DNA from 2 places in the Arthrobacter sp. SE2 genome. Region 2 is predicted to be linked to the other one. Evidence: predicted binding sites of a transcription regulator. Region 2 holds the regulator's gene; the other holds the start of a gene.
What was found. Region 2 encodes HrcA, which represses chaperone genes, less so after heat shock. Its sites were predicted from a motif close to TTNGCACTCGNNNNNNNCGAGTGCNAA; they were not measured.

Region 1: AC4CS3_RS17005 (FmdB family zinc ribbon protein) is a predicted target of HrcA. The motif match lies at 5,996-6,022, and genes of this name have one in related genera.

The regions. Positions count from the first base shown of each region.
Region 1 is NZ_JBZAYA010000012.1:139,282-161,505, reverse strand. It holds gene AC4CS3_RS17045 (aminoglycoside phosphotransferase family protein) at 36-935, opposite strand; gene AC4CS3_RS17040 (VOC family protein) at 1,104-1,544, shown strand; tRNA gene AC4CS3_RS17035 (tRNA-Ala) at 1,731-1,803, opposite strand; gene AC4CS3_RS17030 (SDR family oxidoreductase) at 1,835-2,632, opposite strand; gene AC4CS3_RS17025 (hypothetical protein) at 2,639-3,364, opposite strand; gene AC4CS3_RS17020 (GNAT family N-acetyltransferase) at 3,674-4,246, opposite strand; gene galU (UTP--glucose-1-phosphate uridylyltransferase GalU) at 4,301-5,206, opposite strand; gene AC4CS3_RS17010 (5-formyltetrahydrofolate cyclo-ligase) at 5,324-5,929, shown strand; gene AC4CS3_RS17005 (FmdB family zinc ribbon protein) at 6,085-6,348, shown strand; gene cpaB (Flp pilus assembly protein CpaB) at 6,449-7,267, shown strand; gene AC4CS3_RS16995 (hypothetical protein) at 7,273-7,518, opposite strand; gene AC4CS3_RS16990 (AAA family ATPase) at 7,528-11,424, opposite strand; gene guaA (glutamine-hydrolyzing GMP synthase) at 11,553-13,157, opposite strand; gene AC4CS3_RS16980 (DUF3817 domain-containing protein) at 13,277-13,795, opposite strand; gene AC4CS3_RS16975 (SURF1 family protein) at 13,792-14,634, opposite strand; gene AC4CS3_RS16970 (PTS sugar transporter subunit IIA) at 14,881-15,369, opposite strand; gene AC4CS3_RS16965 (glycerol-3-phosphate dehydrogenase/oxidase) at 15,408-17,168, opposite strand; gene AC4CS3_RS16960 (GuaB3 family IMP dehydrogenase-related protein) at 17,270-18,406, opposite strand; gene guaB (IMP dehydrogenase) at 18,554-20,065, opposite strand; gene AC4CS3_RS16950 (acyltransferase family protein) at 20,273-22,224, opposite strand, start outside.
Region 2 is NZ_JBZAYA010000018.1:50,349-59,869, reverse strand. It holds gene AC4CS3_RS19775 (PhoH family protein) at 1-1,038, opposite strand, end outside; gene AC4CS3_RS19770 (GerMN domain-containing protein) at 1,460-2,347, shown strand; gene AC4CS3_RS19765 (16S rRNA (uracil(1498)-N(3))-methyltransferase) at 2,381-3,157, opposite strand; gene dnaJ (molecular chaperone DnaJ) at 3,160-4,290, opposite strand; gene hrcA (heat-inducible transcriptional repressor HrcA) at 4,358-5,371, opposite strand; gene AC4CS3_RS19750 (DUF3097 family protein) at 5,574-6,431, shown strand; gene AC4CS3_RS19745 (DUF4870 domain-containing protein) at 6,534-6,947, shown strand; gene hemW (radical SAM family heme chaperone HemW) at 7,001-8,230, opposite strand; gene lepA (translation elongation factor 4) at 8,309-9,521, opposite strand, start outside.

The DNA of each region.
Region 1 (22,224 bases), on a different contig from region 2:
TCTGACATGGCAGAAGATGACCGGCGGCATCCGTTCTACAACCTCAAGAGCGGATCCGTGAGCAGCCGATCAAGTGTGCTCCGTCCGAGTGCGCTCATTGTGGGATTCGACTCGGCGTAGTACCAGACGAGCCCGATCGCTTGTCCGTAGGCCCAGGCGGCACCCCGCCTCCACTCCAGGTCCCCGATCCCGAGATTGGTGCGGAGGGTATCCCGTCTCCCGAAGTCGAGCATGTGCCACGCGGCAACGAGGTCGAGCGCGGGATCGGCAGGACCGAAGCCACCGGTGTCGAGGATGCCCGCGAGGCGACCGTCCCTGAGGATCACATTTCCGGGAATGAGATCCTTGTGGGACATCACATCGTCGCCCTGACGAGGCAGCGATCTCAGCGACGCCCAGACCCGGCGGAGCCGATCCACCGGCAAGAGTCCATCGCTCTGTTGCAGGCACTGCGCGATCCACCCATCGTGCGCGGTCAACTCCCCGCCGCGGCCTTCGCCGGAGAATGAGCGACCCATTCTGTCCGCCCGCCGAAGGCTCGCGATGAGCGCCGCAAGGTCCACCGCGAAGGATGTCGACGACGCGACCGAGGCCGGGGTCGCAATCTCGCCGTCTATCCACGTTTGGACAGACCAAGGTAACGGGTACTCTCCGCTTGGCTCACCAATCGCAACAGGCAAAGGGGACGGCACGGTGCTCACTGCGGCGAACTCGCGCATTGCAGAGCGTTCCGCGAGAAGGACTTCGCGGACTTCGCGAGCGTCACCGCCTTGTATTGGGAACCTGGCGGCGCACCCTGTTCCCACCCGGTACAGGAAATTGACCGTTCCGGCACTCTCGACTGCGGTTACTTCCGGTTCTGAGACGGAAGGAAACAGGCCCCGCACCAGGCGCACGGCTTCAGTCCGGCCTAGGCTGAGCTGGTTCTCATGCATGGTCACTCCCCAAGCCTACGCACGGGCCGTACCAGCCAGCCGGCAGGCTTGCTGGGCACGCCGCCGGTCTGCCGTCCGGACGATGTCTTTCTCCCGACGTGAATCCGCCGTAAAGTCCCCGGTAGGCTCCGTCTTGGGCCGTGAAACGAACACTTGGAGGCTTTTCCCATGTCCCGAATCATGCGGTTCGACCACGTCGGTGTCACCGTTCAGGACCTCGACCAGGTAACGGCGTTCTTCGTTGGACTCGGGCTCGAGGTCGAGGGCCGGACCTTCGTGGAGGGCGAATTCATCGACACGGTCATAGCGATCCCTGATTCCCGCACGGAGATCGTCATGTTGCGGACACCTGACGGAGGAACAGGGGTTGAGCTATCCAGCTTCGTCAGGCCGGACCCCGAGCCGGGATCGCCTGCCGCCATGGCCAACGAACTAGGGCTGCGCAGCCTGTCCTTCGAAGTCGACGATCTTCAGGCCCACGTCGACCGGCTTGCCGCCGAGGGATACGGGTTGGTCGGCGGTATCGGCCAGTACGAAGGAGCCTGGCGCATGGCGTACGTGCGAGGTCCAGAGGGAATCATCGTGTCCCTCGCTGAGCGGATGACCTAAGGCTCGACAGGGGCTGCATCACGCCGAGCAGGTTTTCGGTGCCCTCAACGGACTGCGAGCCCGGGATTCCGGGGTTTCGGAGGAGTCCGGGCGCCAAAAAGGTGCGTGGCGTGACGCAGTTCCAAGAATGAGGAACGAGAAAGACCCTCCAACCCAGCGTTTCCGCAGGTCAAAGGGCCTTCACTGTGGAGCTAAGGAGATTCGAACTCCTGACCTCTTCGATGCGAACGAAGCGCTCTACCAACTGAGCTATAGCCCCTAGTCAACCGTGCGTTGCCAGTGTCCCTAGGCTACAAACTATCTTCGCGCTTTGCCAACCAAGACTCGAACGTGTCTGTTCCCGTCCGCTGGCTTGGCACCAAATTCAGTCCGCTCCGAAGATATTTGCCCATCGCTCCTGGCAATGGCACCTCCACGATCCGCCCATGTCCGGTAGTTTTTCGCCAGATCTCAGCGAGTTCACGCATGGTCCGGATGTCCGGTCCGCCGATGGTTCGTGTCCGGTGCCGCTCTGTTGAAGGCTCCCCCACGGCTTCGGCAAGCAACTCGAACGCCACATCCGCCGGCGAAATCGTTTGAAAGCGTGCGCCTTTGAAGACCGGGATGAGGCGGACTTTCGCCCCGGCCTGGAAAACCGCCGTCACGAGGCTGTGGAACTGGGTGGCCCGCACAACAACCGTCTCAAGCGCCGAATTGGCGTAGACCCGTTCTTTGTCTGCTTTGGAGACGTAAAACGCCGCGTTGCTTTGGTCGCAGTTAATGATGGAGAGGAGAACCGCTTTACGGACACCGGCACCGGCGGCCGCGGCGAGCAGGTGCGCGCCGCCGTCGGCGAAATTCTTGCGGGCCTTCCCGATCTGCCCTTCCAAGCAATCGATCACGACGTCGGCCCCATGCAGGGCTTCCGGCAGCCCGGCGCCTGTGGTGACGTCAGCCTGAAAGTAGCGGGCGCCGTCGTGATGGACCGATGACGTGCCCGACGGCGGGCGGCGGCTCAGCACCGTCACGCCTAGTCCGGAGTCGAGCGCCAAACGGACGACTTCACGCCCCACCTGTCCGGTGCCACCTGCGACGCAGACAGTAGTCAAGGGAGGCTATGCCCGGCGGCGCTGCAAAACGTCGTCGAGGTTGCTGAGCGCGCTCTGAGGCTTGCCGTGCTGCGCCTGGACCGACGGGGCCGCGGACGGCGCGCTGGCCGGCTTCAACGTCGGCTTACCGAGGGGCTTGGGAGCTTCAGGCAAGTCGAGGGGTTCTGGTGCCGGCCGGGGTGCCTTGGCTGCGTCGACGTATGTTGGTTTGGGAACGTCCACCGGCTGCCATTCGGATTCCTTGGATTCCGCCGTAAACCGGACTGTGTTGTCGCCGGCGGCGACGGCAACGTTGAGGGCGGCCTGACGAAGTTCGACGGCGGTCAGGCGGGTCGCTTCTCGGGCATGGGCTTCGGCGTCGAAGATCTTGGTAGCCGGGCGGTCGGAGGTCGGACGACCGACGCGGGGACTCTCAACCGTGGGACCCATTGCATTGCGGAATGCCCTGTTCATCTTCGCCCTGCGGTCCCTGATGGCCAGCCGGCGAAGCAGGAAGACGGTACCGACCACGCCGACGATGGATACCAATGGCACCCAGCCCGAAACGAGGCCAAGAATGCGCAGCACGCCGGAAACGGCCGCCGTGAGTAACAGGAGGAGCCCGGCGAGAGCAAGGGCGCAGCGCCCGTATCTGACTTTGAAGACCGCCGCGTCCGATGCAGCATCACGCCGTTCGCCGACGCCAGCCGGTACCTCGGGCAATGCGGTTGCGGTGCTCTGCATGGTTTCCATTGCTTTCTCCTGCCGAGGGGTGATTGACAGAACCACCCCGGCTTGCAGTTCATGAGCGTCTTCGTCGATCACATCTGCTGGGATGTCACCGGCCACTTGGACGTGGTTGTGACGATTCCGCAGTATGTATGGCGCAACCCAAACAATCCACAGCGCGACAGCAATGACCAATATCACCGAGCTGCTGAGAGGGAAGTCCACAATCAAAACCGTAGAAGCAAATACGCGGAGGCTACCGCATTGCCCACGGTGTGTCGCCGGAGAGTCGGCAAATCAACGGATTTACCGACTCTCATACACCCCAGCGGACTAGTTGGCCCCGCGTCTCAGCCAAGCAGCCAGCAAACCCCCAGGGACCTCCTCCGAGGTCAATGCAAAGCTTCGATGGTCAGCCCATTCGCCGTTTATGTGAAGAAAGCGCTCACGGCGGCCTTCGTCACGGAATCCCAGCTTCTCAACGACCCGCAGGCTCGGCCCGTTCTCGGGCCTGATGTTGATCTCCATCCGGTGAAGGCCAAGGGACTCAAAGCAATGATCGGTCGCCATGGCAACCGCAGTGGGCGCTATTCCGCGACCGGCCCGGGCCTGGTCGACCCAATAGCCAAGGGTGGCAGTCATCGCCGATCCCCACATAATCGAGGAGACCGTCAGCTGCCCGACGATCCTGGGCTCCGGGAACCCGGGAATCCGCTCCGTGATCACAAACGGAAGGGCACTGGCTTGCCGAGCCTGCGCGTTAAGGGAAGCCACCATCTGCCGGTAGTTCGGCAGGCGACCGCCAAGGGCCGGGTTGGATGCTTCCCAAGGCGCCAGCCACTCACTATTGCGTGAGCGGACCTCGGTCCACTCCTTCTTGTCCCGGAAATGAATGGGACGCAACATGAGGTCGCCGCTCTCCAGCGTCACCGGCCAAATGGCCGACCCCCACACGGGCAGCTACTTGCTGAGGCCGGCGGTAAAGCCCGGCAGCCACTCACGCAAGCCAGGCCCGAGGTCTTCACTGTCGCACGCAAGCTGGACGCAAGCTTTGAGGTAGCTGAGCTTGTCCCCGGTATCGTACCGACGGCCGCGGAAGACGACTCCGTAGACGCCGCTACCTTCGCCGTCGCCCGCAGCGAGTACTTGAAGCGCGTCCGTCAGCTGGATCTCTCCCCCACGGCCCGGTTCGGTTTTCTCGAGAACGTCGAAAACCGAGGGGTGAAGCACGTAGCGGCCGATCACGGCCAAGTTGGACGGAGCTTCATCGACAGCAGGCTTTTCCACAAGTTGCTTGATGCGGACGTAGCCGTCCTCGCCGATATCTTCGATGTCCGCGCAACCGTAGGCGCTGATCTGGGAGGGCTCCACTTCGATGAGGGCCACAACGGAGCCACCGGTTTTGTGCTGGACCTCGATCATGTCGCTCAGGAGTGTGTCCCGGGCGTCGATAAGGTCGTCACCGAGAAGAACGGCAAAAGGTTCGTACCCGACGTGCTGCTTTGCACGCAACACCGCGTGTCCCAGCCCCTTGGGGTCACCCTGACGGACGTAGTGAATGTCGCCGAGGTTACTGGTAGCCTGCACCGCGTCCAGCTTGGTGGTGTCACCCTTGGCCTCGAGGGTCGCTTCCAAAGCCGGTACCCGGTCGAAGTGGTCCTCCAACGCACGTTTGTTGCGGCCTGTGATCATGAGGACGTCGTTGAGTCCCACGCTCACGGCTTCTTCGACGACATATTGGATGGCCGGCTTGTCGACTACCGGGAGCATCTCTTTGGGCATGGCTTTTGTAGCAGGCAGGAACCTGGTGCCGAGTCCGGCAACGGGGATAACGGCCTTGCGGACGGTGCAGTTGTTGGAAGTCACCGGACTAATCTAACGGAAGGAGCTGGACATTGGGCAAAAGGAACCTGTGCGGATAGAAGGGACTCCACTGTTTCTTCCCCGTCCTCAAGCCGCAAAGCAGCGTGAACTGGAGCAAAAATGACCTTGAAAGACGATATCCGCCGGGACCACCGCAAGCGCCGGCTGACATTGACCAGGCAACAGCGCGCTGACGCTGGAACGGGGATTGCCCTCGGTGGCCTCTCATGGGCGGATTCCGTTGCCCGGGGGAAACCGTCGACTTTTGCGGCCTATGTCGGAGTGGCCGCCGAGCCGCCGACAATGCCCTTGCTTGCGGCGCTCCACGCCGCCGGCCACAGGATCCTTCTTCCCGTCTGTGAACCGGAACGGCTTCTGAGCTGGGTCTATTGGACACCGGATACGGCCTTTGTCCGCTCAAAGTACGCACCGATTGACGAGCCGGTGGGCGAACGATTCGACAGCGACGTCATCGGGGATGCCACTGGAATCTTCCTCCCGGCCACCGCCGTCGATGAAGACGGAAACCGTATCGGCCAAGGGGGCGGTTACTACGATCGGCTCCTCGACAAGCTCGACGCCGACGGGCGGCGTCCGCCGACTGTCGCCGTCGTATATGACCACGAAGTGCTGGCCGCGGGGACGATCCCGGCCGAACCGTTCGACAAGCCCGTGGCGGAGGCACTTACCCCCTACCGGATCGTCCGGCTGGTTCCGGCCGGTTGATCGGGGCTTCCGACCTGTCTTCTCCGCCACATTTTGTGGTAGCGGCCCCCACTCCGGATGATAGAATTGGCACTCAGGCCCTAGGACTGCTAATGGACGGAACAACCCGCCTTGGCAGCACAGGACCTGTAGTTCGTCCCGGAGGAGGATCACCAGTGCCCACATATGCCTATGCCTGCAAAGACTGCGGACATGCCTTTGACATCGTTCAGTCGTTCACGGACAGCTCCCTGTCCGACTGCCCTGAATGCCAAGGGTCGTTGCGTAAGAAGTTCAACAGCGTGGGCGTCGTCTTCAAGGGATCGGGCTTCTACCGCACCGACTCCCGGGACTCCAAGGGAAGCACCGTTTCGGCCGCTCCCGCCGCACCAGCTGCGCCTCCGGCTCCAGCGTCGGTTCCGGCGGCTGCCGCGAGCTGATTGCGGTTTCCAGCTGCTCCCGGTTTTCCACATAGCTCAACGTTCCACATAGCTCAATAAAGCCCTGCCGCGGGCCTGCGTGCCCGGTTAGCGTGGCACCATGCCCGCAATCCCGAACGTACCCCCGGACCCCATGTCCGCCGGATCATTGTCGCTTCCGCGCGATAGACTCCTCGCACCGATCAACAAGGCCCGCACCCGCCGTCTTCAGGCTCTTCCCTTCAGGGCTGGCGGGCGCCGGGGCGCTACCGCGGGACCATCCAAACACCGCAGCTTCGGTAGCTGGTTAAACCGCAACCGCCGCCTCGTCGTGGCCCTCTTGCTATGCGTGGCCGCCGGGATCGCAGTCCATCAGCTGACTCCCGCTTCGGAGCGACGAGCCACGGTCCTGGCGGCCGCACGGGATCTTCCCGCTGGGTCCACTTTGACGGATACCGACCTCAAACCCCTCGATGTCCTTCCTGATGGAATTCCAGCCGGGGCACTCACCCCGAGAACCGGATACGGCGGAAAGCAGCTTGCCTCGCCGCTGCAGAAGGGGCAGATCCCCACGGACGCCCAACTCCTGGGACCGGGCCTGCTGACCGGGACCGCACCCGCGACGGCGGCCGTTCCACTTCGCATGGCCGATCCCGCTTCAATTCAGCTCATCTCGCCCGGCCAGTTGGTCAACGTTGTGCTCACCGCAGCAGATGGACTTGAAGAGCCTGGCAAGAAATCCGAACTCTTGGCATCGGCGGTCCCGGTTTTGTGGACATCCGCGCAAGGAGGCAAAGCGAACCACTGGTTGGGCACGAACGAGGCGGACGGCCTTGTGGTTGTCGCCGCCAGTCCACAACAGGCCGAAATCCTCGCCGGAGCTTCCACTCGCGGGAAACTGTTCTTTGTCCTCGTCAATCCCTCTGACAACCGGCCATGAAATATTCAGCCCCAGTGCGGGGGCCTTTGTTCCTTCAGCCAGGCGTCGTGGTCGTAGCCAGGCTCATCACCCCAGCGGCGCGGATCGTCCTCGGAGGCTTTCTTGGGCAGAATGCTTTCTCCCGCATGCTTCCGCTCGGGCGCGGGCTTCACTTTTGTTTTCTCCTGATCGTCCAACTCGATATCAGCGCCTACCGCATCGGCACTGGCGTCCGCAGGGTGCTTGGATTGAGTGCTTTTGCTTTCCGCCATTGCGCTTCCTTAGGGGATCGCCGGTCCCGAGCCAGGGCCTTCCGTACTGCCAGGTCCGGCCGCGGCCGACTCCGCCTGACTGTTCAGTTCCAATTGTTCAACATCAATGTCCAGGAATCCATCCTGGACGGCACCGTACGAGGGTGCTACCGGCTTCTCCAGTCCCAAGTAGGACCCGATGCGGTCAGCGCAGGACGAAGGATCAGTGAATACTTCAATGGTCCACAAGGACATGTAACGCCAGCCAAGTCGTTCCAGCAATTGGGGCCGCAGCCGGCTGCGCTCCCTGACGCTCATGCGGCGGTATCGTTCCGTGCCATCCGATTCAATGGCCACCGGGGTGGGCATTTCGGTGTCATCACGGCCTATGGTGTGCACGGGGTCGGCTGCCGCGGCAATGTCCAAGGCTCCGTCATAGTGGTGCCACACCCGGGCTCCACGGGCACGGAGTCGCTCACCCAGATCCGCCACCAACGGATCCTCACCGAGCGCTTGCTCGCTGGCAGCAGCCCTGGTGGCAGGTGTCCCCAGTTCCGAATTCCCGGACAGTTCACGGTCAAGGAGTTCATGGAAATCAACGGCGCCGTGAGCCAGCCGGTCCAGATCGAGGTCCTCCGGACGGAAGCAGCTCAGGACGTGCATCGATCTCCGGGAACGGGTCATTGCCAAGGCAAATTTGTTTCGCCCGCCTTCGACGGACAGGGGCCCGAAACTGTGCAGCGCCCGGCCGTGCGGAGTGCGCCCGAAGCCCAAGGAGAAGATGATGTGGTCGCGGACCAGTCCCTGTGCGCGCTCCAAATCCACCACGCGGAAAGACTCCGCACCGGCGTTGAAGAAACCCGACAAAAGCGGATAGTTAGGAAGCTGGAGCCTGATGGCTTCGCCGATCCTTGCCGCATGGCGAAGGCTTGCGGTGACCACGGCGAGCGAGGTCCGCGGCCGAAGGCTGGCATGTTGAAACACCAGGTCAACAACGCGGTTCACTTCGGCGGCGACCGATTCAACACCTTCGTGATCCGCCCCCGGCAAGCCGGTGCCATCCGGGATGTATTCAACTACTACCGAGCGGTCCAGCCCCGTCACGGATTGCCCGTCCGGCAGCCGACGCAGACCGCCGTTGTAGTAGTTCTTGCTCAACTGGAGTACCAGATCTTCGTCAACCGCCCGATACACCCAGTTCAACTGCCACGTGGGCAGGACCCGGGCCAAAGCACTGAATGCACTGTCCACTGTGTCCTGGCTTGCGGCACCGGCCATGGGTGGCTCCACCGCAACGCTGAAAGTGCGGGCATTGGCGATCTTCGCGTCGCCAAAGGCAACCACTTGCTGGGCTCGGGCGATGGCCGGCAGCACGGCCTGCAAGGATGTGCTCTCGGCGTCGAGAATCACCACCGCATCGAATTTCTGCTCTGCGGGCAAGAGGCTGGTCAGCAGGTACGGACTGATGGACCACACGGGAACCAAGCGGGAGACAAGGGCAGGCGCCTGGGCGCTGAGCGCCGAGAGGGTAACGCGGCCATCCTTGATCAGGTTCCGGAGGAGTTCCGATTGGCGGGGATGTTCAGCAATTCCAGCCCGCCACATTTCGGCGAGTTTCCACCGGAGACGGGCAGCTCCGCTGGCGATGTGCGCGTGGTCAGCCAGACGGTACTCCGCTTCGAGGCGGCGGAGGGAATCGCCGTCGGACATCGCGAGATAGTCGTCACCGCTGATCATCGCTTCCAGGGCAGACTGCCACCAGGCGAGGTCAAGTTCCGCGGCAACGGATTCGGCAGGCACTTCGCGTTCAGCCAGGTCAGCAAGAAGCTCGGCGAGTCCGTGCTCGCGCATATTCTCGACCAAAAGCGTGCGCTCCGGGAGCGTCTCAAGGGTTCCCGTGTCCGCCACAAGGCGCTCAAGACGGTCCATGAGATCTTCGTAACGGGTCGCGTGGAGGTCGCCGCCACCGGCCGTGTGTTTGAGGCAATCGCCCAGACGGCGCAGATCCCGGTCCAGTTCACGGTAGCTGGCGCCGAGGTCCGCAAGTCCGGACGGCACTGCCGGATGGCGCTGGCTGGTCGCGTACTGGGCCCACAGTGCCCGCTGTTCCTGAACGAGCGCCAAGGAGCTGTGCAGATCCGCAATGTGGACACCGGGGCGGACATATTCCTTCGCCACGCGACGCAAGCGGGAGCGCTGCATCGAGGGCATCTCGACTCCCCGCTCTCGGCGCCAAGCGGAGGTAGCGGTAGCCGAAATCAGATCGTGGACTGGCCGGTCAAAAATATCAGGGGTGAATTTGTCCAGGCTTTCCCGCACCGCCATCAGGAGCTCAAGCTGCGCGCCCCATTCGGCGAAGTTCGCCCCAAGCCGGATTTCGGAGTGCTCCGCAACCTGGTTCATCCGATCCCGCAGCCGGGGAAGTTGTTCGGCGGCACTACTGGCCAGTTGCTGGGCTTCCTCGGTCTCCTTGCGCGTGACCAGACGCGCGCCGTACCAGGGGCTAGACGTCGATGCACGGCTGAAGCTGCCAAGCTCGGCAGCGCGTCGCAATCGTTCAGCCAGCTCAGCCCGGTCTTTGATATTGTCCAGCACGCTGCGCTTCAAGCGGACCGTCGTGGCGGGGGCCGGGTGGATGGAGGTCAGTTCCGCGAGGGACTGCATTGCCTGGTAGGGAGAGCATCCCCAGCGCTGGCGCACGTTGTGCAAAGACGCGACATGGTCCATGAGCGCATGGCGGTGCTCGGTCAGGGTCTTGTGGAGATTCGCAAGTTGCGGTTCCAGCGACTTTTCGTTGCGGATGATCGCGCTGACCAGCTGGCCTTTGAGCTGCTGGGGCGTGGCACCGTTGCCCGGCCTGAACAGCATCGATTCAAGGCCCAGGGCTTCAAAATGAGCCGCCAGGCCGTTGAGGCTCGCCCGCCGGTCACCCACCACAAGCACCGATTTCCCCTCGTTGACGAGGGCACCGATCGCGTTGATGGCCGTCTGTGTCTGGCCACTGCCTGGCGGGGTGCTCACGACCAGCGAATCCCCTGCCCGGACGGCATCCACGACGTATTGCTGATCCGAGTCCGCATCCAGGAGGAGCGATTCTTCGGCGGGGTCGCGCTCGTCGAGGTTCGGGAACCGTCCGGATTTGATGGGTTCGGGTTCCACTTCGCCGCCGTTGGCGGCTTCAAACAGGGAGGCAACGACGCTGCTGTTCTCGTTGATCCAGGGGTCGTCCAAGTTCCCGGACAGATCCGCCAACGTCGTGATGAGGAGATTGGGGGTTACTTCCGCACCGTGGATCGGTTGCACCAGTGTGGCAAGACGGTCGAGGACCGGCAGGGGGTCAAGGCGCGCGGTGTTGTAGGCCATGCGGCTCACGGCGTTGACGTCAAAGACGATTCCATGGACGTTCTTCAAGTGCCGGACCAACGCCGGGTTGATGCCCGCTTGTTCGGTCAGTTGCAGCTCGTAGTCATCTTCGCCCGGCCGCGCCGTGAGTGAGATTGCGGCCAACATGACAGGGGCGGAGACTCGCTGGGGCTTTCCGCCGACAGCCGAGGTCCACACGACCGTGCCGCAGGACAGATAACCGGCGTCGATCCCCCGGTCGTTTCCCAATTCGAAGATCTTCGAGCGAAGGTTCCTGGCGGCACGCGCGGCAACAAGATACTGCTGGCGATCGCGGATCAGGGTGGAAAGCCGGGTCCGACGCCCGGCAAGGAGCTGTGCCAGGCCTGAAGGGTGGCCATTGCTGAGGTCTATCGACCCTTCCGGCGTCTTGACGAAGCGCAGCATGGTGTCCGCGCCAGTCACGGGCTTGAGCCCTGACAGCCATTTCCGGAGCTCTACAGAACCCTCTTCGTGGCTTTGACCTACTGACACCGCTGCCTTCTTTTCTGTTATAGCTCGAGACGACTTGGACCAAATCGGCATACTTTCGAGGGTAGCGGGAATCGACCGGCAGTCCGCACCGCAACACTGACGCAAAGGCAAATTAGCCCTGATTTCAGGGGAAATACAAAGTGACCGGCCCCTGAAACAGGGGCCGGTCACTCAGAATGCTATTCCCACTCGATGGTTCCCGGCGGCTTGCTGGTGACATCAAGTACGACGCGGTTGACCCCGTCAACCTCGTTGGTGATCCTGTTGGAGATCCTGGCGAGGAGGTCATACGGAAGCCTCGACCAGTCGGCAGTCATGGCGTCCTCGGAGGAAACAGGACGCAGCACGATCGGGTGTCCGTAGGTGCGGCCATCGCCCTGCACGCCAACGCTGCGGACGTCGGCCAGCAGTACGACAGGCATTTGCCAGACGTCGTTGTCGAGTCCAGCCGCTGTGAGTTCGGCCCGCGCGATGGCGTCCGCCTTGCGAAGGAGGTCGAGCCGTTCCTTGGTCACGTCGCCCACAATGCGGATGCCCAAGCCGGGTCCGGGGAACGGCTGGCGTCCGACGATTTCCTGCGGCAAGCCGAGCTGCGCGCCCACGGCGCGAACCTCGTCCTTGAACAGGGCGCGGAGCGGTTCAACGAGTTCGAACTGCAGGTCCTCGGGAAGGCCGCCCACGTTGTGGTGGCTCTTGATATTCGCGGCACCTTCGCCGCCGCCGGATTCGACGACGTCCGGGTACAGGGTGCCCTGAACAAGGAATTTGATGCTCTCGCCCTCGGACGCAGCCTCGGCGATAATGGCCCGCTCTGCTTCCTCGAACGCACGAATGAACTCGCGGCCGATGATCTTGCGCTTGGTCTCGGGATCGCTGACCCCGGCCAGGGCGGACAGGAATCGCTCCTGCTCGTTGGCGACATAGAGTTTGACGCCGGTTGCGGCGACGAAGTCGCGCTCGACCTGTTCGGCTTCGCCTTCGCGCAGCAAGCCGTGGTCCACGAATACACAAGTCAGTTGATCGCCCACGGCGCGCTGCACGAGCGCTGCGGCTACGGCCGAGTCGACGCCGCCGGAGAGGCCGCAGATGACTTTGGAGTCGCCGATCTGCCGGCGGATCCGGTCCACTTGCTCTTCGAGGATGTTGCCGGTGGTCCAGTTCGGCTTCAGTCCGGCTCCGTTGAACAGGAAGTTCTCCAGAACCTGCTGGCCGTGGACAGAGTGTTTTACCTCCGGGTGCCACTGCACGCCGTAAAGATGCTTCTCTTCGTTCGCAAAAGCAGCCACAGGTGCGCCCGCAGTGGTCGCCAGGACCTCGAAGCCGTCAGGAGCCTCGTGAACGGAGTCTCCGTGGCTCATCCAGGTGTTCTGGGAGTCCGGAACACCCGCAAGGATGGAGCGGGCTTCGCCAACGGTCGTGGCCTCGGTGGCGCCGTACTCCCGCAAACCGGTCTGTGCGACCTTGCCGCCGAGCGCGTTCGCCATCGCCTGGAAGCCGTAGCAAATACCGAAGACCGGGACGCCGGCCTCGAATAGGTCCGCGCCAACCCTCGGGGCACCCTCGGCATAAACGCTTGAAGGTCCGCCGGAGAGGATGATCGCTGCCGGGTTCTTGGCCAGAAGCTGCTCGGTGGTGAACGTGTGCGGAACAATTTCCGAGTACACATTCGCTTCACGGACGCGGCGGGCAATCAGCTGCGCGTACTGGGCACCGTAGTCAACAACCAGCACCGGCTTCTGGGAAGTCTGAGCTTCAGAACTGAAGGGTGCGGTGGGAGTAGTCACCGTAACAGCCTACTTTGCCGGGATGCCCCGGTGCACCTTGAAACCGGTCGTGAAGCGCGGAATCAGCTCCGAAAACAGTCCGACGTTAGCGATCTCACAATGTCGCCGGACCAGGCCCGTCAGTAGCGCTTGGACGCCTGCGGATTCGCGGCGAGCTCCATCTCTACCTCCGAGTGGAACTTCTTCTCCACGATGAAGGACATGAGAGGGACAACGCCGCCCAAGGCGAGCAGGATGAGCTTCGTGAACGGCCAGCGCATGAGCGACCACAAGCGGAAGTCCGAGATGAGGTACAGCACGTACATCCAGCCATGGACAATCAGCACGGCGATGGAGACGTTGACGCCGCCCAGGACCGCCTTGGACTCGGCGTCGGCGAATCCGAAACCGAAGGGCTGGCCGGTGATTGCGTTGGTCCCGCCGGCAAAGAGGTACACACCGAACACATAGCGTGCAACGAGCTCGGCGCACAGGAGCAGCAGCATGGTGCCGGTGAGGTAGGCCATGACTTTGTAGAACTTCAGGGCCGAGCGGATCTGGGCCGTCGTTCCACCGAAGCGGCGTTTCTTGGCCGCGCTTGGCTTCGCGGCGGATTCTCCGGACTGTTCGGGCTGGATGGCCGGTTTGGGCTCAATCATGGCTTTACCTGTTCTGGCTTGGTAATTGCTGGCAAATCGTCTGATGGGGATTCGTCGTCGGGCTCGTCCTCGTCTTCTTCGAGGGTGCGCCGGTAGTCATCGGCCACCATCCGCCACCAGATGTAGAGGGCGAATCCTGCAAAGACCACCCATTCCACGGAGTAGAAGAGGTTGAGCCAATTGATCTGTTGGTTGGGTGGTTGGGCCGGGATATTCAAGGGTTTCAGCTGCGCCGGAAGTGCGAGGGCCTTGCCCGCCGACACTTCGGACGTCGCGGCGACGAAGCCGGGATAGCTTGAGACTTCCCAAGTGTTGATGAGTTCGGCGACCGAAACCGCAGAGGCGCGACCCGCTCCGGCGTCGACGTTTGGCACCGGTGCCTCGGACGGCAGGAGCCGTCCGGTCAGTTCAATAGTGCCCGACGGCGGCGGCCCGGCTTGGGCGGGATCGGCTACCCAGCCGCGGGCCACGGGGATCCAGGTCTTCGCGGTTGCGCCGACGCCGTGGAGTGCAGGGGCGCCGTCGACCGCAAACGCGGTCACTACCCAGTACCCTTTTTGCCCGGCGAGCAGCCGGCCCTCCACAAGGACCTGCTTGGCGGGGTCGTAACTACCCTTGGCGCTGACCATTTGGTCTGACGCCGAACCCGGGAAGAACGTTCCGGGCTGCAATTCCCCGGTAAGCGGCTTGACTTGCTCAACAGCGGGGTCGTCAACCGGGACATCGCTCTGGGTGGATCTGCCGAACTGCCACTGGCTGAGCAGCACAAACACCCCGGAGAGCAGGAGCGCGAAGACGAGTCCTGCGATCCAGCGGGGCTTCAGAGCGGTTTTCAACACCCCTTAACCGTACTTCGCCAAGCTGTAGAACAGCTAAACGGGAGGGCCTGCCCCTCCTAGAGTGGGGCAGCAGGGTCCCTGCGTGGCGCGGAACGCGACACGAAAGGGCCTGCCCCTCCTAGAGTGGGGCAGCAGGGTCCCTGCGTGGCGCGGAACGCGACACGAAAGGGCCTGCCCCTCCTAGAGTGGGGCAGGGCAGGGTCCCTGCGTGGCGCGGAACGCGACACGAAAGGGCCTGCCCCAATCTCAGTGGTCGAAGAACACCAGGCTGGAGTTGATCAGTTCGGCGATGACTTCGGGGTCGTGGGCGCGCCTCAGGGATTCCCTGAATGATTCCTTGGAAAGGGAGCGGGCCAAGGTCGCGAGGACTTCCAAGTGGTCCGAGAATGAACTGGCGGGCGTAGCGATGAGCAGGACCAGCGTGGCCGGTCCGTCGCTGGCGCCGAAGTCCAATGAGTGACCGAACTTCGTGACACCGACGGCAATGGAGACCCGGGAAACAAACTCGCTGCGGGCATGCGGAAGGCCAATGCCGCCCGGCAGCCCTGTGGCAAGTTGGTGTTCGCGCGAGTTGACGACTTCGAGGAAGCCCTCAAGGTCCGTGATGCGCCCGGCGGCGTAGAGCCTTTCCGCGAGCTGCCCCGCGGCATCTGTTTTGTCGACCGCTTCCATCTCCAGGATGACGGTCTCCGGCGTTGTCAGTTCGGCATCATACGGGTCCAGTGGTTCCGCCAAGTCGTTTCCCTCCAGTGTGGCCAGCCAACCCGGGCCGCTCAGCGGAGGGGAACGATGTCATCGACACCCATGCGCGCAGCATCGGCCGATTCGTCGTCGGGCTGCTGTTGGCTAAGCCGTTCAGCTTCCACCCGGGCCAGGTAGTGCTTGATTTCGCTTTCCCGCTGCGCGTCGCTCCAGCCAAGAATTTCTCCCATCAGCTTAGCGACAACAGGGACAGCGGAAACACCTCTGTCCCACGACTCGATCGAGATACGGGTGCGTCGGGTCAGGACATCATGGACATGGCGGGCACCCTCATGGGTCGCGGCATAGACGACCTCCGCCGCCAAATAGTCGTCTGCCCCCGGCAGCGGCTCGGCCATGGCCGGGTTGTCCTTGATGATCGCCAGGACTTCCGGGGTCATGGAGCCATAGCGGTTGAGCAAATGTTCCACCCTTGCGACGTGGACCCCGGCCTCATCAGCGGTTCTCGCCCGCCGGTTCCATGCGGCTTTGAAGCCTTCAGCGCCCAGGAGCGGGATGGTGTCGGTGCAGCTCGCGGGTACGCGCTCGTCCATGGCCCGCGTCGCTTCGTCCACCGCGTCCTTCGCCATGACCCGGTACGTGGTGAACTTTCCGCCCGCAACGACCACCAGGCCTGGAACGGGGTGCGCCACCACGTGTTCGCGTGAAAGTTTGGCCGTGGAGTCGCTCTCCCCCGCCAGCAGCGGACGGAGGCCCGCGTACACGCCCTCAACATCCTCACGGGTCAGTGGACGCTTCAAGACACGATTGACATGTTCAAGAACGTAGTCGATGTCCTTCGTGGACGCGGCAGGATGCGCCTTATCGAGCTTCCAGTCGGTGTCCGTTGTGCCGATGATCCAGTGCCGCCCCCAGGGGATGACGAACAGCACCGACTTTTCGGTCCTCAGGATCAATCCCACCGTCGACTGGAAGCGGTCGCGCGGGACCACAAGGTGGATGCCTTTGGAGGCGCGCACCTTGAGCTGGCCGCGATCCGTCACCATGGCCTGGGTCTCGTCCGTCCAGACTCCCGTTGCATTGACCACTTGCTTGGCGCGGACTTCGATGACGCTGCCGTCTTCCTGGTTTTCCACCTTGGCGCCCACGACGCGTTCGCCCTCGCGCACGAACGACACCACGCGCATCCTGTTCACGGCATGCGCACCGTAATGCGCCGCAGTCCGGACGACATTGACCACCAGTCTGGCATCGTCAACCTGTGCATCGTAGTAGCGAATGGAGCCGACGAAGGCATCGTTCTTGAGGCTGGGTGCGGCCCTCAGTGTGCCGCGCCGGAAGAGGTGTTTGTGCATGGGCACACCGCGGCTGTGGCCGGAGGTGAGGCCAAGAGTGTCGTAGAGGAAAATCCCGGCACCAACGTAAGGCCGCTCCCAAAAACGCCGGGTGAGCGGGTACAGGAACGGAACCGGCCGGACGAGGTGCGGTGCGATCAGTTGGATCAGCAATCCGCGTTCCTGGAGGGCTTCCTGGACGAGCGCGAAGTCCAGCATCTCCAGGTATCGCAACCCGCCGTGAATCAGCTTCGAGGACCTTGACGACGTGCCCGAAGCCCAGTCCCGGGCCTCGACAATACCCACGGACAAGCCGCGGGTCACCGCGTCCAAAGCCGCACCGGCCCCGACCACGCCTCCCCCGACAATCAGGATGTCGAGTTCCTTGCCGGGTTCGGTGGTGCCCTTGAGAACTTCGATGGATCTGGCCCGCGCCTGCGGACTCAATGCACCCGTTGATGCATCAATCCTTTGCGAACCATCTGCAGCACTGCTCATTGGACGCCTCCCATCGCACAAACCCGTAGTTCCCCACACTACTTCTTGTCCAGCGGCTTGGGCAGGGTTTCGCGCGAGCGCTACAGCGGCCCGAGCGGGAGCTACCCGCCGGAGTAAGGCGAGACGACGACGTCGACCCGCTGGAACTCCTTCAGGTCCGAATAGCCCGTGGTCGCCATGGAACGGCGAAGCGCGCCAATCAGGTTGGAGGTGCCGTTGGTGTGGTGGCCCGGCCCGAAGAGCACTTCTTCGAGGGGACCCACGGTGCCGACATTGACCCTGTCGCCGCGGGGCAGCTCAAGGTGGTGGGCTTCCTGGCCCCAGTGCCAGCCCTTGCCCGGGGCTTCTTCTGCACGGGCCAAAGCGCTGCCGAGCATGACGGCGTCGGCGCCCATGGCGATGGCTTTGACGATGTCACCCGAAGAACCCATGCCGCCGTCGGCGATCACGTGCACGTACCGACCACCGGACTCATCCATGTAGTCGCGGCGGGCAGCAGCGACGTCGGAAATGGCGGAAGCCATCGGCGAATGGATACCGAGCGCACGGCGCGTAGTGGTCGTTGCGCCGCCGCCGAAGCCCACCAGGACGCCGGCCGCTCCGGTACGCATGAGGTGCAGGGCCGGGGTGTAGCCGGCGGCCCCGCCGACGATCACAGGGACGTCGAGCTCGTAGATGAACTGCTTGAGGTTCAGGGGCTCATGGTTCTTGGAGACGTGTTCGGCCGAGACGGTGGTGCCGCGAATGACGAAAATGTCTACGCCGGCGGCCACCACGGTCTTGTAGTGCTCCTGGGTGCGCTGCGGTGTCAGCGAGCCGGCCACCGTCACCCCCGAAGCTCGGATTTCCGCAAGCCTCGTGGTGATCAGTTCGGGCTGAATGGGCGCTTTGTAGAGCTCCTGCATGCGCCGGGTGACCGTCGGGCTGGCCGTTTCATCCGCAAGGGCAGAGATCTCGTCCAGCACGGACTGGGGATCCTCGTACCGAGTCCACAAGCCCTCAAGGTCCAGGACGCCCAGGCCGCCCAGCCGGCCAAGGGCGATGGCCGATTCAGGCGACATCGCGGAGTCCATGGGTGCGGCGATCACTGGCATCTCAAACTTGTAGGCATCAATCTGCCAGGAGACGGAAACGTCCTTGGGGTCGCGCGTCCGGCGGTTGGGGACGATCGCGATGTCATCCAGGGAGTAGGCACGACGCCCACGCTTGCCACGGCCAATCTCAATCTCGTAAGTCACTGCTCTAGGTTATCCCAGTGCGGCACGATGTACCGGCAGGGTGACGTACAGCGTGACGACGGGCGATGCCCCGTAAATAAGCGAGCCCGCCACCTCCATCTGGGAGGTGGCGGGCTCGCTTGAAACTGCCTGTGACAGGAATTACGCCTAGCGGGAACCGTAGTTCGGGGCCTCGACGGTCATCTGGATGTCGTGCGGGTGGGACTCCTTGAGCCCGGCCGCAGTGATGCGGACGAACTTACCGCGTGCTTTGAGTTCGGCGATGGTCGGAGCACCCGTGTAGAACATGGTCTGGCGCAGGCCGCCGACCAGCTGGTATGCCACCGAGGAGAGCGGCCCGCGATATGCGACGCGGCCTTCGATGCCTTCCGGGATGAGCTTGTCATCACCGGAAACATCCGCCTGGAAATAGCGGTCCTTCGAGTAGGACGTGTTCTTGCCACGGGACTGCATGGCACCCAGGGAACCCATGCCGCGGTAGCTCTTGAACTGCTTGCCGTTCACAAAGATCAGCTCACCGGGCGACTCGTCGCAGCCAGCCAGCAAAGAGCCGAGCATGACGGTGTCGGCACCGGCCACGAGGGCCTTGCCGATATCGCCCGAGTACTGCAGGCCGCCGTCGGCGATCAGCGGAACACCGGCAGGGATGGCGGCCTTCGAGGACTCGTAGATGGCCGTGATCTGGGGGACGCCCACACCGGCAACAACGCGGGTGGTGCAAATGGAGCCCGGGCCCACGCCCACCTTGATGCCATCGGCACCGGCGTCGATCAGTGCCTGGGCCCCTTCACGGGTGGCAGCCTGGCCACCGATGATGTCAACGTGCGCGGCAACTGGGTCGGACTTCAGGCGCGTGATCAGGTCCAGGACACCCTGCGAGTGGCCGTTGGCGGTGTCCACGAACAGTGCGTCGACACCGGCGTCGATCAGGGTCATGGCCCGTTCCCAGCCATCGCCGAAGAACCCGATGGCGGCGCCGACGCGGAGACGGCCTTCCTCGTCCTTTGTCGCGAGCGGGTACTGCTCCGCTTTGGTGAAGTCCTTGGTGGTGATAAGGCCCTTGAGGCGTCCCTGCTCGTCAACGAGGGGCAGTTTCTCGATCTTGTTGGTGGCCAGCTTGTGCGAGGCCTCTTCGCGGCTGATGCCTACGTGGCCCGTGATGAGCGGCATCTTGGTCATGACGTCGCTGACCAGCCGCAGCGGGAAGTCGGACTCCGGCACGAAGCGTGTGTCGCGGTTGGTGACAATACCCAGCAGCCGGCCATCGGGGTCGATGACAGGCAGGCCGGAAACCCGGTAACGCGAACACAATTCGTCCAGTTCCTGAAGGGTGGCTTCCGGGTGGATGGTCAGGGGGTTGGTGATCATCCCGGACTCGGAGCGCTTGACGCGGTCGACGTGGTCGGCCTGGTCTTCGATGGACAAGTTGCGGTGGATGACGCCAAGGCCGCCCTGCCGGGCCATAGCGATTGCCATACGGGACTCGGTGACGGTGTCCATGGCGGCCGACAGCAGCGGCGTCTGGACCGAAATTCGCTTGGAGATCCGGGAGGAAGTGTCAGCCTCGGAAGGAATGACGTTGGTGTGGCCCGGCAGCAGCAGGACGTCGTCGTAGGTCAGGCCAACAAAGCCAAAGGGATCGTGTTCGGGCTGGGTCATGAGTGCGCCTCTTACCTTGGTTCTTGGGGGTTGCTCTGGTAGGGGTTGCAGCTGATGACCAGCCCGTCATTACGGGACTGGCCTGTGCAGAAAGGTTCTGAATAAATAGTAGAACCTCGCCGCCGATCCCCATATTCCGCCAGGGCAATGTGAGCAACAGCACCCCGCACCAGCCGTCGAGCCGCTCGACAGCCTAGCTCGGGCCGGCTAGCTCCATCCGGTCGCGGCCAGCCACCGGTCCCTGAACATGGGCGCCATGCTCGCCACATAGGTCTTGGAGAGGTGGTTGTTGTCCAAGTAGACAAAGGTGTTACCTACAACGCCAGGGCATTCGCCGCCGTTACAAATCAGATCGGTCATGTCCAGTATGGACAAGCCGACGTACTTGCCTTGAAGTGATGCGAGTGGGTTTTGCGGCGCAAGCAGCTGGGCCTCGCCGGGATTGCAGTCGGGGCTGTGCTGTCCTTTGGTCACGACGCAGTCTGCCATGTTGAAGTCGAATCTCGGGTTGTCACGAACGGCAATGACGGATATGCCTTTGTCTGTGAGCATCTTCACGGTGTCTTCAAACCCGACGGTCAATTTTTCATCGGGTGACGATGGAACGGCTGCAGTTCCCACGAGGAACACGGCGCTCGGCGGGTGCTCGTCGATTTGCTGGTGAACGGCGTCATCAAAATCCTTGCACTCCGAGCTCAGCCCCGAGGTGTCCACCGTGAACGGACAGCCGCCGAGCAGCAGGTTGTACAGGCGCCATTGCTCTTGTTCTGCCAAAGGAGCCAATGCCGCCAACCACTGCTGCGCATGCGAGTCACCCAGCGCCAGGATGGTGCGGTCCGATCCAGCGGGTTGACTGTTTTGATTACACCCCGGCTGGAGGATGTTCGAGGCAGGCTTCAGATCCCCGCTGCAGTGGTCGGACAGGCCCGCCCAGTCCTGTGGCAATTTTTCCGGGGTAGGAAGGAGAGCTGCTTTCGGGCTGACTTCGTTAACATAGCCGGGCACCAAGGCAGCAGCGCCCGGGTTGTCCTTTTCCGCCTGGGCCATCGCAATTTTGGCGCTCACGTACTGCTGCACATTGAATGCGAGCAAAGGAACAACGGCAACAGCCAAGCAGGCGACCATCGCAATGGCGGCACGCCGCCGGTTCACTTCCGGCCATTTCCACTCCCGCAACGGCTTCTCCACGAACTTTGTGGTGAGGAAAGCCAAAACCAGGGCGGCCGCAATGATCACAGTCCCCGAGAGCCACCCGGCCTGGTCTTTGCCGGTCCAGATGAGAGAGATGACCAGCAGCGGCCAATGCCACAGATACAACGCGTAGGAGTTGTCGCCCAGGCGTACGAGAGGCTTGGAGCTCAGGATCCGGTCAACACCGAAACGGCTGCCCGTCTGGCCGGCAACAATAACGCAGGCCGCCGCCAGGGTGGGCCAGAGGGCCACGAAGCCAGGGAAAGCCGTCTGGACCTGGAGCACGATCCCACAGCTCAACATTGCCAGAATGCCCACCCAGCCCATCATCACGCGGACGGGCTTCGAGAACCTCAACGCCGGCAGGCTGAGGGCAACCAGCGTTCCTATGGCGAACTCCCACAGCCTGGCAAACGTGTCGAAATAGGCAGTCGTCTGGTCGGTTGCGGTCGCAATGACTGAATAGGTGAGCGAGACCGCGAAGAGCAGGCCAAATACGTACAACAATGCGACACGATACCGAAGGCGGTACTTTTTACAAGCCACGGCGACGAGCGCGAAAATAACCGGCCACAGGATGAAGACCTGGGCTTGGATCGATAGCGACCAGAAATGCTGGAGCGGACTCGCCTGGCTATGATCAGCGGCGTAGTAGTTGACTGCCTCCCGCTGAAGTAGCCAGTTCTGGACGTAGAAAAGCGATGCCCAGACCTGGTCAACCAAAGCCGCCCAACGGGTCTTGGGGAGCACCACGAAAATTGCGGCCAATGTACCCAGCAGAACGACCACAGTGGCCGGAAGCAGCCTGCGGAACAGGTGAAGCCAGTGCCTCAGCAGGTCCATGGGGCGGCCCTGCTCATAACGGCTTGTGAACTGCAGTGTCATCAAGAAAGCAGAGACCAAGAGGAAAACATCGACGCCGCCGGAAACGCGGCCGAACCACACGTGGTAGGACACCACCATGAGCA
Region 2 (9,521 bases):
CCGGTGCTTTTCATCCCATTTGCTGTACGCGATCACGATGTCGGCGACCAACCGGTGCCTGACGACGTCGGACGCGTCCAGCATCGTAAAGTTCACGCCGTCGATTCCGCTGAGGATTTCCTGGACGATGCGCAGCCCGGAGGTGGCACCGAAGGGCAGATCCACTTGGGTGATATCCCCCGTGACAACCATCTTGGAACCGAAGCCGAGCCGTGTCAGGAACATCTTCATCTGTTCCGCAGTGGTGTTCTGCGCCTCGTCAAGAATGATGAACGCGTCGTTGAGCGTGCGGCCGCGCATGTAAGCGAGCGGTGCTACCTCAATGGTCCCGGCGGCCATGAGCCGCGGGATCGATTCCGGGTCCATCATGTCGTGCAAGGCGTCGTACAAAGGGCGCAGATACGGATCGATCTTGTCGCTCAGCGTCCCCGGCAGGAAGCCGAGGCGCTCTCCGGCTTCGACGGCCGGCCTCGTGAGGATGATACGGCTGACTTCCTTGAGCTGCAGTGCCTGAACAGCCTTGGCGACGGCCAGATAAGTTTTGCCCGTGCCCGCAGGACCGATCCCGAAGATGACGGTGTTGTCGTCGATGGCGTCGACATAGTTCTTCTGGTTGAGCGTTTTGGGGCGGATGGTGCGCCCGCGGCTCGAAAGGATGTTGTGGGTCAGGACTTCCACGGGGTTTTGGAGGGACTGGCTGCGCAACAAGGACACGAGTTGCTGCAGCACGTCCGGGGTGATGACCGTGCCCTTGCCGACCAGGCCGCGGACTTCTTCCAGAAGCCGCATGATCCGGGGAACATCGCTCGACGGTCCGCTGAAGGAGAGCTCGTTGCCGCGCACATGAAAGTCGACGCCGGGGAACTGGGCTTCGATGTAGCGCAACGCCTCGTCATGGCTGCCAAGGGTCTGAACCATCTGATCCGAGTTGTCAAAGATGACAACTTCCGTCCGGGCGCCCGGGACAGAGTGTGGGAACTCGGCCGGACCTGTGTCAACGCTGCCGGCCTTGGGCCGCCCGTTCAATGATTCTGTCATAGTGCTGGCCTTGCGGCCTCTGCTCCTCCGGCTTGGTGATGTCCATCGATTTTCTCCGATGTCCGTCTGCTGGATGGGCGCACGATCGCGGGCCTCGGATTGCTTTCAATCCTACGCCAGCCAGTCTCCGGGGTGGTTCCAGACCGTGCCCGGCGGGGCCGCGGACGGCCGATCCATGCCGCTTTGGTATCAACTCGGCATCGACCTCGTATCAATCGGATTGCAGTTGGTCGCCGGGGTATCGAAACGCCAGCCGGGGCCCGGGAGACTGTGACAAGCTGATTCATGGGCAAAACGCCCCTGTGCCCGGCCACCGGGCGCATGACTCCCCCGCACCACCGCGGCCGAACACGAGCAGGAATCCACCATCACCAGGCCAGCCGTCACTCAACACGGCACACGCATCCGGAAACGCTCCGCGATGCTTGTGACCGCTTTGACGGCTGCCTTTTTCCTGTCGGGCTGCATTGCCGATCGCACGGGACAGGGATCAACGACTCCGATCCCCACCCCGACAGTTGCGCTGCAGACGGTGCCGGACAGCAATGCTCCGCTCGAAACAACCCAGGCCTCAAACAAGATCCCCGTGTATTGGATCGGGCGTAGCGACACGGACACCTTCCTGTACCGCGAATTCCGTGACAACCCTGGCAACGAGAACCCCATCACCACGGCCCTGCGGATCATGATGTCCCAGAAGCCGTTGGATCACGATTTCTTCACGCCGTGGCAGAACCCAGGCAGCCTGGCGACCTCGATTTCCGGTAAGAACGTCGTCACGGTCGATGTTTCCCGCGACGCGTTCAATTCCAATCTGGATCCCGGGATGGCTCAGCGGGCGGTCCAGGAACTCGTCTATACCGCCACCGCTGCGGCCGCGAGTTCAGGCCTGATCGACTCAGGACAGCAGATCAAGGTGACCATCCTGGTCGACGGGCACACGGACTACATGGCATTCGGGCAGGTCAAACTAGGCGATCCGATGGTCCGCGACGCATCCATGGTGGCGCCGGTGTGGATCATTGACCCCCAGGAGGATCTGACTTTGCCTGCCGGTCCGGTCAAGTTCAACGGCCGGAGCACGGACCCCTCGAAGAAACTGCATTGGCAAATCCTCCGCGAGAACTCAAACGGCGACAAGTCCTCCTACCTCGCCGGGCAGACCACTGCTTCTACCGTGCCCGGACAAGGTGGAGCCTTCAGCCTCACAGTGGGGCTCGGGGCGGGTCGCTATGAATTGCGGGTTTCCCTGGTGGGACCCAACGATGCCGACGTCGCGACGGATACCCGAAGTTTCACCGTTCGCTGAGGACGTTCGCTGATCCAGGACGTGCGCTACGGGCTACCAGCGCCCCAGAATGTCACTGGCCAGCACGACGGCGGCGGGTCCCGCCGTCGACGAGCGAAGCACGTGGTGGCCCAAGAGCGCGGTGACCGCGCCGACGTCGCTGAGCTTCGTCACTTCGCGCGGTGAAATGCCACCCTCCGGGCCGACGATGAGCAGGACTTCGCGACCCGCTCCGGTATCCGCGTCGAAAACCCCGGCCTGCCACTTGTCCAAGACATCCCGCAGCGGACGTTTCGCGTCCTCATGCAGGATGATCGCCAAGTCAGCCGCGGCAACCGCTGCAGCCAGGCCGGAGCCGTCGACGGCGGAACGCACCTCGGGAATCCACGCGCGCCGCGCCTGCTTTGCGGCTGCCGTGGCGACGGACTGCCACTTCGCGTGGGCTTTGGCCGCCCTGTCACCCTTCCAACGGACAATGGAACGCTCCGCCTGCCAGGGCACGACGGCGTCGATCCCGAGTTCCGTTGCCGTCTCGACGGCAAGTTCGTCACGGTCGCCCTTCGCGAGGGCCTGGACCAACACGAGCCGTACGGTTGGTTGGTGCTCCTCCTGGACAGCGGTGGCAAGGACTGTGAGGGTTCCCTGCCCGGATTCGGTCACGGTGCCCGTGAGCCGTTTTCCGGCGCCGTCGGCAATATCGACGGCTTCGCCGATTTCCAGGCGTTTGACGGTGACAGCATGCCTGGCTTCGGCGCCGTCGAGCACGAAAGTGTCACCAGGGCCGAGCCCGTCAAGCGTTCCGGCTGCGGTGAAGAATACGGGGTTGCTCACCGCTACAGGTTACCGAGCTTGTCCCGCAGCTTCGCGAACATCCCGCCGCTGGCCACAAGCTTGCCTTCGGTGAACTGCTCTCCGCGCAATTTTGCCAGTTGGCGAAGCAGGTCTTCCTGTGCGGCGTCGAGCTTGCCGGGCGTCTCAACGTGCAGGTGCACCTTGAGGTCTCCCCTGCCGTAGCCGCGGAGATGGGTGACGCCGAGTCCACGGAGGGTGATGACTTCGCCGGACTGCGTGCCGGACTTGACGTCGATCTCCTGGGGACCGTCGAAAGTCTCAAGCTGCAACTCGGTACCCAGTGCCGCGGCAGTCATGGGAACGCTCAGCGTGGCGTGAAGGTCGTCGCCTTCCCGGATGTAGGTGGAATCGCTGTTGACCCGGATCTCCACGTAGAGGTCACCGGGAGGACCGCCCGCGGGACCTGCTTCGCCTTGCGACGACAGCTGGATGCGGGTCCCGGTGGCGACGCCGCCAGGCACCTTGACGGTCAGTGAACGGCGGCTGCGGATGCGGCCCTGGCCGTTGCACTCATTACAAGGATCCTTGATGATCGAGCCGAAACCTTCGCACGATCCACACGGTGCGGCAGTCATGACCTGGCCGAGGATCGAGCGGACAGCCCGCTGGACCTGGCCCGAGCCGCCACAGATGTCGCAGCGCTCCGGGTGGGTGCCCGGACGGCAGCATGAGCCTTCGCACGTGGGACAGATGACAGCGGTGTCCACCTCAAGCTTTTTGTTGACACCGAACACTGCCTCGCGCAAGTCGATGCGCACACTGATCAGGGCGTCCTGCCCGCGGCGCATGCGTGATGCGGGGCCCTGCATGCCGCCTCCTCCTCCGCCGAAGAAGGTGTCGAAGATGTCTTGGAAGGCGAATCCTTGGCCCGCGTAGCCTCCGCCGAAACCGTTGTCGGTCCCGTTCTCGTTGCCGGTGGCGTCGTAGACGCGGCGCTTCTGGGGGTCGGAGAGGACCTCGTAAGCGTGGGTCACCGCCTTGAATTCCTCGGCAGCGCCCGCCCCGGGGTTCACATCGGGGTGCAGCTTGCGTGCGAGCTTGCGGTAGGCCTTCTTGATCTCCTCGCCGGTTGCTTCCGACGAGACGCCCAGAACGTCATAGTGACTGCTCAAAGTCGATATCTCTTCCTTGTTTACGGTTCCACTGCTTTTCTTGCGAGGCGGTTTCCAGCCGAGGCCGTCAGCCGCCCAGAATGCGGGAAAGGTAGCGTGCGACGGCACGGACGGCCGCCATGGTGTTGGGATAGTCCATGCGGGTGGGTCCAAGAATGCCGATCTTGGCACTGCTGCCCGGACCGTAGCCCGTGGCAACCACCGAAGCCTCGGACAGGCCGTCATAGGGGTTTTCGCGGCCGATGCTCACCGTGACGCCCCGGGGGTCCTCCGCCATGTCCGACAACAGCCGCAACATGACCACCTGCTCCTCAAGCGCTTCGAGGACCGGACCGATGCTCAAGGGGAAGTCCACGTTGGAGCGGGCCAGGTTTGCCGTGCCCGCCATGACCATGCGTTCGTCGCGGCTCCGCTCGGCAAGCCTTTCCAGGCCGTGGGCAAGGGCGCCCGCAAGGTTCCGAAGCGCCGGCGGGCACAAGGCAACCACCGAGGGCAGGACTTGCGGCATGAGGTCGAGCTGGGAGCCGGCAATGCTTCCAAGGAATCGCGCCCGCAAGGCCATGAGCTCTTCGTCAGTGGCGTCTGTCGCTGCGTGCACAACGCCCTGTTCCACTTTGCCCGAATCGGCGATCAACACCACCAAGACCTGGCGCGGTGCCAAAAGGACAAACTCAATGTGCCGGACACGCGCGCGGCTCAGGTGCGGATACTGGACGACGGCGACCTGGTTGGTCAGTTGGGAGAGGAGCCGGACGGTCCGCTCAAGGATGTCCTCGACGTCGTCTGGTCCCTCAAGCAACGAGTGGATGGCCCGGCGCTCGGCGGCCGAAAGCGGCTTGACCTCGGAAATACGGTCGACGAACAGGCGGTAGCCCTTGTCCGTAGGAATGCGGCCCGCACTGGTGTGTGGTGCTGCAATGAGGCCTTCTTCTTCCAAGAGGGCCATGTCATTGCGGATGGTGGCGCTCGACACTCCCAAATGGTGCCGTTCGACCAAGGCTTTGGAACCGACTGGCTCGCGGGAGTGAACGTAGTCCTCCACGATGGCGCGTAACACTTCAAGCTTGCGTGGTTCGCTCACTGCCCACCTCCATTCAACAGCCGGTACTCAACAATCCGGTATTTCAACAATTAGCACTCAACATGCCCAAGTGCTAACAAGTCTAGTATGAGCCACCTCGTTGTTAGCATTGGTACCGCTCGCGGCGAACATGGTTCCCGCGCGGTCCTGGGAAATGCCACGGACCGTGACCAACCCCCTAGCGCAAAGTGGTGTGAAGACCGTGTCTTACGACAATTGGGGCCCGCAAGACCTCTCCTCGCCTGCCAAACGGCAACTGCCTGAGGTGCCCGTTGAACGCGGGATGGTTCTCGAGGACGTGCAGTCCGGTTGGGTCGGGGCCGTGACCAGGGTGGAGAAGTCCGGTGGCATGCACATCGTGGTGCTTGAGGATCGGCGGGGAAAGGCCAAATCGTTCCGGCTCGGATTCGGATTCCTCCTGGAGGGACAGGCAGTGAAGCTCGTGCCGCCGGCTCCACGCGCCGCGGCCGCCAAGGGCGCGGCGCAAGCAGGCAGGACGGCATCGGGATCCGTCCGCGTCGCCGGGCAGCGGGCCCAAGTCGCCAAGGCGAGCCGGATCTGGGTGGAAGGCAAGCACGACGCCGAACTCGTGGAAAAGGTGTGGGGAGATGATCTCCGGGTGGAGGGCATCGTCGTCGAGCCCTTGCACGGCGTGGACGATCTCAAGGCGGCCATTGCCGGGTTCTCCCCCGGCCCGGGCCGCCGGCTCGGAATCCTCGTGGACCACTTGGTACCGGATTCGAAGGAGTCGCGGATTGCTGCCGACGCCATGACACTGCCGGGCGCCGCGGGAAACGTCCTGATCGTGGGACATCCCTACGTGGACGTCTGGCAGGCAATCCGGCCCAAGGTGTTGGGGATCGAGCAATGGCCAACCATCGCGCGTGGCACGGACTGGAAGACCGGCATCCTGAGGTCGTTCGGCTGGCCGCATGAGACGGCCGAAGATGTCGGGCTGGGTTGGCAGAAGCTTCTGGGCGCCGTCCACAGCTACGCGGATTTGGAGGCCTCTTTGCTGGGTCGCGTGGAGGAAGTGATCGATTTCCTGACCGTTCCGTGATGATTGCGTGCCCCGGGCAGAGGAGTTGGTCGGCTGATCGCGTGCCGAGCAAGTATTCTGGGACAGCAACACTGCACCGATAGATACTCGAAGGAAGATACTGTGGCAGACAACGCTCCTGACGATCGGGACGGCACCTCGGGCCAGTCCCAGTACCACGGCGTTCCTGCCAACGCGCTGCCCTTGACCGCCTCGGAAGACCGGCAGTGGGCAACACTGGCGCACTTCGGCGGGATCCTTGGCTGCGTTCCTTCGCTTCTGATCTACCTGATCTTCCGCGAACGTGGCCCCTTCACGGCACAGGAATCCAAGGAAGCGCTCAACTTCACCCTGCCTCCGACGATTGCTGCAGTGCTCGCCAACGTCCTTGTCTTGCTCCCGGTGGTGGGAAACTTGTTCGCTGTCCTTGCCACGGCAATCTGGGTCGCCGTGACCTGCTTCTCGGTGTCCGCCGGAATCCGCGTCAACCACGGACAGCCGCACCGCTACCGTTTCAACCTGCGCTGGATCAAGTAGCCGGTCTTCGCGGGTCCGATGCCGGCTCCCGCGCCGGGCGCTAGCGCCTGCCGCTAGTCCGGAAGGATCCGGCGGACCACCGCATCCGCGAGTAGCCGGCCTTTGAGTGTCAGGACCAACCGTCCTTGGAAGGCCGCTCCAGGCTCAACCAGGCCGTCTGCAATGAGGCCTGCGACGGCGTGCCGGCCCACCTTGTCGAGCGCGTCGACTTGAAGCCCGGTTCCGAGGCGCGCCTCCAGCATGATGCGTTCCACTTCCCGGGTTCCGGCGTCGAGCGTTTCACGGCCAGCGGCCGGCGACACTCCGCTACCGAGCCTGTTGGCATAGGCGGTGGGGTGTTTGACGTTCCACCAGCGGACGCCGCCCATGTGGGAGTGCGCGCCGGGTCCGATGCCCCACCAATCGTCTCCCCGCCAGTAGGCAAGGTTGTGTTTGCACGCCTGTTCGGGTGTGCGGGACCAATTGCTGACCTCGTACCAGTCCAGGCCTGCGGCGCTGATCAGCTGATCGGCGAGTTCGTATTTGGCGGCGTGGTCGTCGTCGTCGATTCCGGGAACTTCTCCGCGCCGGATCTGGGACGCCAGCTTGGTGCCTTCTTCCACAATCAGCGCATAGGCACTGATGTGGTCCGGACCGTAGGACAAGGCAGTCTCCAGTGACGTCTGCCAATCAGCCATCGACTCACCCGGGGTGCCGTAGATGAGGTCGAGGCTTACAGCAAGGCCGGCGTCGCGCGCCCATTGGACCACCAACGGGACCCGGCTGGGAGTGTGTGTACGGTCCAGGACCTTGAGCACGTGAGGGACCGCCGACTGCATGCCAAAGGAAACCCGGGTGAAGCCGGCGTCTGCGAGCAGCTGGAGGGACTCTGGCGTCACGGAGTCCGGGTTCGCCTCAGTGGTGACTTCGGCTCCCGCTTCCAGGCCCCAGTGCCCGACGGCGGCCGTCAGGATGCGTGCGAGATCTTCGGCAGGCAGCAGGGTCGGCGTCCCGCCGCCGAAGAACACCGTGCTCAGGTGCCGTTGCGGCAGCCCGGAGGCGTCCATGGCCCGGACGGCGAACTCCACTTCCGAAATGGCGGTAGACGCGTAGGCGTCCTGGGAGGCACCGCCGCCAAGCTCGGTGGCGGTGTACGTGTTGAAATCGCAGTATCCGCAACGGACGGCACAGAAAGGTATGTGGACGTATAGTCCAAACTTGCGTGAATCGACGCCGTCGAGCACCTGCGGCGGCAAGAGTCCGTCCGCAGGTGCCGGATCACCGAGGGGAAGAACGCTAGGCACTGATTTCCCCTCGTGCACGTCCTGTGCGCGCCGCTACAGTGCGCGCCTGTCCCGTGGTGTCCCGGGCGAAAAGCCGCATTACTTCTTGGCCTTGTCCTTGGATTCGTCGGTGGTCAGGGCTGCGATGAACGCTTCCTGTGGAACTTCCACGCGGCCCACCATCTTCATGCGCTTCTTGCCTTCCTTCTGCTTTTCCAGAAGTTTGCGCTTTCGGGTGATGTCACCGCCATAGCACTTGGCAAGGACGTCCTTGCGAATGGCGCGGATGCTCTCACGCGCAATGATCCGCGAACCGATAGCGGCCTGGATAGGCACCTCGAACTGCTGGCGGGGAATGAGTTCGCGCAGCTTGCCTGTCATCATGACGCCGTAGGCGTAGGCCTTGTCGCGGTGGGTGATGGCACTGAAAGCGTCAACCTGCTCGCCCTGGAGCATGATGTCCACCTTGACCAGGTCGGCGACCTGCTCGCCGTCGGCCTTCCAGTCCAGCGAACCGTAGCCGCGGGTCTTGGACTTGAGGATGTCGAAGAAATCGAAGACGATTTCGGCCAGCGGAAGGCGGTACCGGATTTCCACCCGGTCTTCGGAGAGGTAGTCCATGCCGCCCATGACGCCGCGGCGGCTCTGGCACAGCTCCATGATGGCGCCCACGAACTCATTCGGCGCCAGGATGGTGGCGGACACCATGGGTTCGCGCACCTCCGAGATCTTGCCGGTGGGGTATTCGCTCGGGTTGGTGACGTGCAGGACCCGCTTGTCCTCCAGCGTGACCTCGTACTCAACGTTGGGAGCGGTGGAGATGAGGTCGAGGTTGTACTCGCGCTCGAGGCGTTCACGGGTGATTTCCAAGTGCAGCAGGCCAAGGAAGCCCACGCGGAAACCGAAGCCCAGGGCGGCAGACGTCTCAGGTTCGTAGATGAGTGCTGCGTCGTTGAGCATGAGCTTCTCAAGGGCATCCCGGAGCACGGGATAGTCCGTGCCGTCCAAGGGATACAAGCCGGAGAAGACCATAGGCTTGGCATCGGCGTAACCGGCGAGGGATTGCGAAGCGGGCTTGGCCAGGTTGGTCACGGTGTCGCCGACCTTTGACTGGCGGACGTCCTTCACGCCGGTGATCAAGTAGCCTACTTCGCCGACGCCCAGGCCCTTGGAGGGCGTGGGCTCCGGAGAGCTGACACCGATTTCCAGGAGCTCGTGGGTGGCGCGGGTGGACATCATCTGGATCCGCTCGCGCGGGTGCAGCATGCCGTCCACGACACGGACGTAGGTGACCACGCCGCGGTAGGTGTCG